Regions from separate parts of the Stenotrophomonas sp. YJH_SMC_48-3 genome, predicted to be linked through region 2. Evidence: riboswitches for the same ligand, from Rfam matches in the RefSeq annotation. Region 2 holds a riboswitch; the other holds the start of a gene.
The links. Region 2 has a riboswitch for cobalamin ahead of AC5P65_RS15010 (epoxyqueuosine reductase QueH). Riboswitches for the same ligand answer to the same signal wherever they lie in the genome.
Positions count from the first base shown of each region.

Region 1: linked by a shared signal. The riboswitch ahead of btuB (TonB-dependent vitamin B12 receptor) and the one ahead of AC5P65_RS15010 (epoxyqueuosine reductase QueH) in region 2 are both predicted to bind cobalamin.

Region 1 is NZ_JCAFSQ010000002.1:193,644-197,045, forward strand. Features, by position in the region: gene btuB (TonB-dependent vitamin B12 receptor) at 79-1,923, opposite strand; cobalamin riboswitch at 2,039-2,261, opposite strand; gene AC5P65_RS03815 (histidine phosphatase family protein) at 2,405-2,983, shown strand; gene AC5P65_RS03820 (TfoX/Sxy family protein) at 3,074-3,402, opposite strand, start outside.
Region 2 is NZ_JCAFSQ010000009.1:93,500-96,901, forward strand. Features, by position in the region: gene AC5P65_RS15005 (patatin-like phospholipase family protein) at 1-1,062, opposite strand, end outside; cobalamin riboswitch at 1,190-1,404, shown strand; gene AC5P65_RS15010 (epoxyqueuosine reductase QueH) at 1,566-2,252, shown strand; gene pncA (bifunctional nicotinamidase/pyrazinamidase) at 2,308-2,934, shown strand; gene purU (formyltetrahydrofolate deformylase) at 3,021-3,402, opposite strand, start outside.

The DNA of each region.
Region 1 (3,402 bases), on a different contig from region 2:
ATGGGCTCGGCTCTACAGTAGATCGACGCCATGCGTCGATGGCATCAGGAGGCGCCGGGCGATGCCCGGCGCGCGCCTTCATTTCGGCTGGTAACGCACGCTCAGCTGGTACTCGCGGCCGGGCTGGTTGAACCACGCCACGGTCTCGTAGCGGCGATCGAACACATTGGCGGCACGCGCCAGCAGCGTCCACGACGGCGTCAGCGCGTACTCGGCGCGCAGGTCCAGCGTACCGTAACCGCCGACCTTTATCGTGTTGGCCGCATTGTCATAACGCTTGCCTGAACCCTGAACCGTCAGACCGGCGCGGAAGTCGCCGAAGCGGCGGTCGATGTCCAGGCGTGCGGTCTGCTGCGCGCGGCGCGGCAGCCAGTTGTCGAACTGGGTGCTGCCATGGGTACGGTTGCGCGGGTCGGTGTAGCTGAGCTGTGCGTTGATGTCGAAGCCGGCCAGCAGCACGCCACCGGTCAGTTCGGCGCCGCGGATGCGGGCCTTCTCCACTTGCTGCATCCTGAAGGTCGCCGCATCGTAGGTAATCAGATCATCGATGCGGGTTTCATATACGTCCAGGCCCCAGTGCCAGCCCTGTCCCTGCTGCGAAACGCCCAGGTTGGCGCTCTTGGACTTCTCCGGGTTCAACGTCGGCACGCCGCTCCACGGGTCGTACAGATCGCTGAAGGTCGGCGCCTTGAACGCGGTGCCATAGCTGGCGTTGAGGCGCAGGCCGTGGCCCAGTTCCATCGCCCAGCCGGCGCTGCCGGTGGCGTGGTTGCCGAACTGCTGGTTGTCGTCGTTGCGTGCGCTGACCTGCAGCTGGTGGCGGCCGAAGCGGCCCTGGTACTGCACGAACACGCCGGTGTTGCGACGGCTGTCGACGAGGTACCCGGCGCTGCTGCCATCCAGGTTGTCTTCGCTCCAGTCCACGCCGGTGCTCAGCAGCTGGCCTTCGGCCATGCCGAAGTCGCCCTGCAGCGAGGCGCTGTCACGATGGGTCTGGGCGCTGCCACGGGCATCGAAGTCGCCGAAGTTGTCCGACTCGTTGTCACTGCGGCCGACATTGGCGGTGAACGCCAGGCGTTCGGACGGGGTGTAGCGCAGCTTGCCGGACAGCACCTGCTGGCGGGTTTCCGAATAGTTGTAGTAGCCGTCGTAATGGTTCTTTCCGTCGGCACGCAATGCACTGCCTTCCACGTTCCATTGGTCGTTGAAGGTGTAGCCACCGCGCAGGCTCTTGGACAGGTTGCGGTAGCCGTCGCGGTCATGCTCGTCGGCAAAGCAGCCCGCGGTGAACACCGAGGAGGAGCCGCGGCAGGCATCGATGCCATCGGAATGCTGGTAGGCGATGTCAGCGCCGAACCAGCCGCGTTCGGTGCCGCCGCCAATGCCGCCACTGGCCTCGCGCAGTCCATTGCTGCCGCCACCGAGCTGGAAATGCGGGGCGAAGTCACCCTGGCTGCGGCGGGTGAAGATCTGGATCACGCCACCGATGGCGTCCGCGCCATACAGGCTGGACTGCGGGCCACGCACGATCTCCACGCGCTCGATCTGTGCCAGCGGCAGGTCCTGGTACATCGCCAGGCCGAGGTCGGCGCTGTTGATGCGCACGCCATCGACCAGCACCACGGTGTGGCCGGAGTTGGTGCCGCGCAGGAACAGCGAGCTCTGCTTGCCCAAGCCGCCGGCATTGGTCAGGTTGATGCCGGCGCGGCCGCGCAGCAGTTCCTGCAGCGAGGTGGCCTGGCTGGATTCGATCTGCGCGCGGTCGATCACCTGGGCCGGCGCGATGCTGTCCTGCAGGGCGATCGGGGTGCGGGTCGCAGTGACCAGGATCTGGTCGAGCGCGGTGGTGTCATTGGCGGCCTGGGCCAGCGCGGGCAGGGCGGCCAGCACGGCCAGGGACAACATTCGGGACTGCAGCTTCATGGGGGACTCCAGGTGCCACGCACGCCCGCGTGGCGAAGGGGAGGAGCCGCGAAGGCAGGCACGCGCCGATGCCGCAGCGCACGCCACGGTCATCCAGCGCCATGCCCACCGCATCGCGACCTGAGGCTTCCGGGCCGGTCTCCGGGCTTGCCGCCGGGCGGCGCGAGGCCGCCGTCCAGGCGCCTTCCCATGCCTGAGGCACAGTGGCAGTGTTGCCCGGAACTGACGTGCTTACCGTTGCGGGGGCAGCGCCGGCCTGGCGTGGAATCACGCGTCACCGGCTTCCCGTTTCAACCTGCCGGCCGTGGCCGCAGGTCACCTGGAAGTGCGCGCAGTCTACGGCATCGCAGGCAGTCCCGTTGCGTCGCGCCTGCTCGACTGCCTTTGCTGTGCCCTTAGAATGGTCCCTCGATCCCGTGGTGCCGTTGCCGATGTCCGCCCGTTTTCCGCTGTCCCCGCGTTGCCTGTACGGAACGCACGCATGATCCTCGACCTAGTCCGCCATGCCGGCAACGGTCGCGATGAGTTCCTCGATGGCCGCAGCGACCCACCGCAGCTGGCCCGCCTGCCGCAGGAACTGGTCGACGCCTACGCCGCGCAGCCCTGGGAGCGGGTGATCAGTTCGCCGCGGCTGCGCGCGCTGCACACGGCAATGGCGCTGGCCACGCCGCGCGGGCTGGACGTGGAAGCGGACGAGGAATGGGAGGAACTGGATTTCGGCGATTGGGACGGGCAGTCGCTGTTCGACCTGCCGGAGGATGCACTGGCTGCCTTCCATGCTGACCCGCATGCGTTCCCGCCGCCGAACGGCGAAAGCTGGGGCCACTTCGAGCGGCGCATCGCGCGCGCGCTGGATCGCCTGCTCGATGATGACGATCCGGTGCCGACGCTGGTGGTCAGCCATGGCGGCCCGCTGCGCATGGTGCTGTCGAAGGTCTGCGGCCTGCCGATGTCGCTGTGCTGGGCGCTGCGCATCGACCATGGCACGCGCCTGCGTGTGTGGCTGGAGCGCGGTGAGGCCGGGCTGGTGGGCGAATTGCTGGAGCTGCAGCAGCCCTGACCCATCGGTAGTGCCGGCCGCTGGCCGGCAGCCTCGGAAACGCTGCGAAGATCATGCAGTTGCCGGCCAGCGGCCGGCACTACCATGCCGTCAATCCTCGTCCGCATCCTCGGCAACGCTGTCTTCCGCGTCATCGTCGGCATCGAAGCGCTGCTCATGCACCGGGCCCGACGCCGGGCCGGCCGCCTTCAGCGGATGCGCGGCGATGCGCGCTTCATAGTCCTGTACCAGCGCATCGCGCTGCGGCTCGCTCAGTTCCTGCCAGTGGCAGTCCAGCAACGCACCTTCCAGCGAGTACAGCAGGTTCAGGCTGGGCTTGAAGCCGGCACGCTTGACCTTGACGAAGGCACCGACCGCTCCGATCGCGACCAGGTCGTCGCGGCTGCGCAGGCCGACCTGGCGCAGCCAGGCCGCGCTCT
Region 2 (3,402 bases):
GCTGTCGGCCACGTTGTGCTCGGGGTCGGCCGCCGGCGCGGTGGGTTCGCAGCGGCGCTCGCGGCGCGAGGGTTCGTGCAGCGGCACCGCGCTGATCAGCAACGGGAAGCTCAGGCTCATGCGTGTGGCCACCAGCACCGGCAGCTCCGGGCCCTGCGGCAGGTGGTAGTACTGCCGCCCCTCCACGTCCAGCGGCGGGCCAGCCTGATCCACCAGCCACTGCACCACGCTGGCCGGGAACAACTGCTCGAACTCTTCGCGCAGGAACCAGAACTGCGCGCCGCCCAGTGGCAGCGTACGCGGCTCGTTGTGCGAGACGCAGGTGGTGATCATCTGCAGGCTGATCGCGTGCGGGCTGTCCGGCTCGCCGGCATAGCGCGGTGCGTCGTGCAGGTCGGCGAAGGTCAGCGGTGCATCAAGTGGCTTGCCTGACAACTGCTGCAGGCACTCATGCAGCCACTCGGTCAACGCCGGTTTGCGTGCATCGCGGCCGAGGCCACTGCACAGGCCCAGCAGGTTGCGCCGTGCCACGCGGGCCACGCGCAGCACGGCACCGGCCACACCGGCACCGTAGGCGCACAGCAGCGACGGCAGCAGCGTGGCGGCCACACCGCTCCAGCCGCCGCCCCACCCGCCCAGGCCCAGCAGCAGCGCCAGCGACACCAGCACTTCCAGCGGCGCGATCTCGAATACCGCCACCGCCAGGCACAGCAGCTTGTGTGGCAGGCCCGCATTGCCGGTCAGCACCACCAGCAGCCGATAGGCCGCACGCGCGCCCCGCGCCGGTTGGAACAGGCTGTAGATGAACCCGCGCCGCGACAGCTGCGCCGACACCGCCGACAGCCCCCCATAACCGGCATCACTGGGCAGGTGCTCGCCGGCCTGCTGGCGACGATCGCCGCATGCCGCCGCAGCCGCCACCGCCGCAGCAATGGCGCCGGCCGAGGTACCGCCGATGCTCTTGAAGCGATACTCGCGCGCCAGCGCCAGTACCGCATTGGGGTACACGATGCCGCTGGTGATGCCGCCTTTCATGACCAGATCGCAGTACTTCGCCGCCACGAGCCACCTCCCGTCTGTCGATGCCCAGTATGGCAAGCGGCGCTCTCACGGCCTGAGAAACGGACCAGAGCCCCGAGCTTTCATTGACCCTTGACCATTGCCCTCGACGCGTCCACCGTGGGCACGCCGAAGGTATCCCCGCCGCAGCGTTGATGGCGACAGGGATTTGAACGGGAATCCGGTGAAGGCGCCTGGCGCGCCCATTCCGGAGCTGCCCCGCAGCGGTGAATGGAAACGAATCCTGCCAACAGCACTGGGCTCGCGCCTGGGAAGCGGCAGGTAGTAGGTGGGCTGCGGCCCGTGTCCATCAGCCCGAATACCGGCCCCGGCCGGGGGACACGACCGTCCCCTGACTCGACCTGGACTCTCCGCGGGGAGGGTGCCGGGGCCGTCGCTGACCTGCGCGTGCGGGCAGTGCGGCCGCGTGCGTCCTTTTCACGGTATCCGGCCAGCCCTGTCCACCCACGCACAGATGCATGGGCCACCGCCGTTGCCGGCGGTCCATGCGGTACCTGACGATGACCGAGTTCCAACGCCCCACCCTGACCCTGCCTGCCAACGGCAAGCGCCTGCTGCTGCATTCATGCTGCGCGCCCTGCTCCGGCGAGGTAATGGAGGCGATCACCGCCTCCGGGATCGACTACGCGATCTTCTTCTACAACCCCAACATCCATCCGGTGAAGGAATACGAACTGCGCAAGCAGGAAAACATCCGCTTCGCCGAGCAGCATGGCATTCCCTTCATCGACTGCGACTACGACACCGACAACTGGTTCAGCCGTGCGCGTGGCATGGAGAACGAGCCCGAACGCGGCATCCGCTGCACGATGTGCTTCGACATGCGTTTCGAACGCACTGCGCTGTACGCGCACGAGCACGGCTACGACACCATCAGTTCGTCGCTGGGCATCTCGCGCTGGAAGAACATGGCGCAGATCAACGATTGCGGCATCCGCGCCGCCTCGCGCTACGAAGGCCTGCAGTACTGGGACTACAACTGGCGCAAGGGCGGCGGTGCCAGCCGCATGATCGAGATCAGCAAGCGCGAGCAGTTCTACCAGCAGGAGTACTGCGGCTGCGTGTATTCGCTGCGCGATGCCAACCGCCACCGTCGCGAGAACGGCCGCGAGCGGATCAAAATCGGCCTGCTGTACTACGGGCAGGACGCTGGGACGCCGCAGGGCGATTGACGTGTGAGCGAGGGGCGGCCACGCTGGTCGCCCCTTCTCTTGTAGTGGATCTGCCATGACCGCCCTGCCCGCCGACGTCGCCCTGCTGGTGATCGACCTGCAGCCGGACTTCATGCCGGGCGGCGCGCTGGCCTGCGACCAGGGTGATGCGCTGGTGGCACCGATTGCCGGACTGCTGGCGCAGCGCCGCTACCGCACGGTGGTGGCCACCCAGGACTGGCACCCGGCCGATCACGCCTCGTTCGCCAGCCAGCACCCCGGCCAACGCCCGTTCGAGACCATCCTGCTGCACGCGCAGCCGCAGACCCTGTGGCCCGACCATTGCGTGCAGGGCAGCGATGGCGCCGCTCTGCACCCGGACGTGGACTGGGCCATGGCCGACCTGATCCTGCGCAAGGGCACGCGCCAACAGGTGGATTCGTACAGCGCCTTCCGCGAGAACCACGGTCCCGATGGCGAGCGCCCGGCCACCGGCCTGGCCGGCTGGCTGCATGAGCGCCGTATCCGCGAAGTGCACGTGTGCGGCCTGGCCCGCGATTACTGCGTGCTGTGGAGCGCGCAGGACGCGGTGAAGTCCGGCTTCAAGGTGAAGTTCCTGTGGGAGCTGACCCGGCCGGTGACCGAGGCCAACGATACGATGGTACGCGAGGCGCTGGGCAAGGCGGGGATTACGCTCGCCTGACGCGCGACCGCCGGGCATGGCCCGGCGCTACCGGATCGCGCCCATGGGTAGCGCCGGGCCATGCCCGGCGGACGCGGGATGGGCGATTACCGGAACACCACCGTGCGATGCCCATTGAGCAGGATGCGGTGTTCCACATGGCGGCGCACCGCACGCGCCAGCACCAGCGATTCGGTATCACTGCCCAGCCGCACCAGTTCGCGCGGCGCCATCGCATGGTCAACGCGGGCCACGTCCTGTTCGATGATCGGGCCTTCGTCCAGGTCCTCGGTGACGTAGTGCGCGGTGGCACCGATGATCTTGACCCCGCGCGCGTGCGCCTGGTGGTACGGCTGCGCGCCCTTGAAGCTGGGCAGGAAGCTGTGGTGGATGTTGATCGCACGGCCGGCCAGCGCGCGGCACAGCGTGGGTGACAGGATCTGCATGTAGCGCGCCAGCACCACCAGGTCGATGCGCTCACGCTCGACC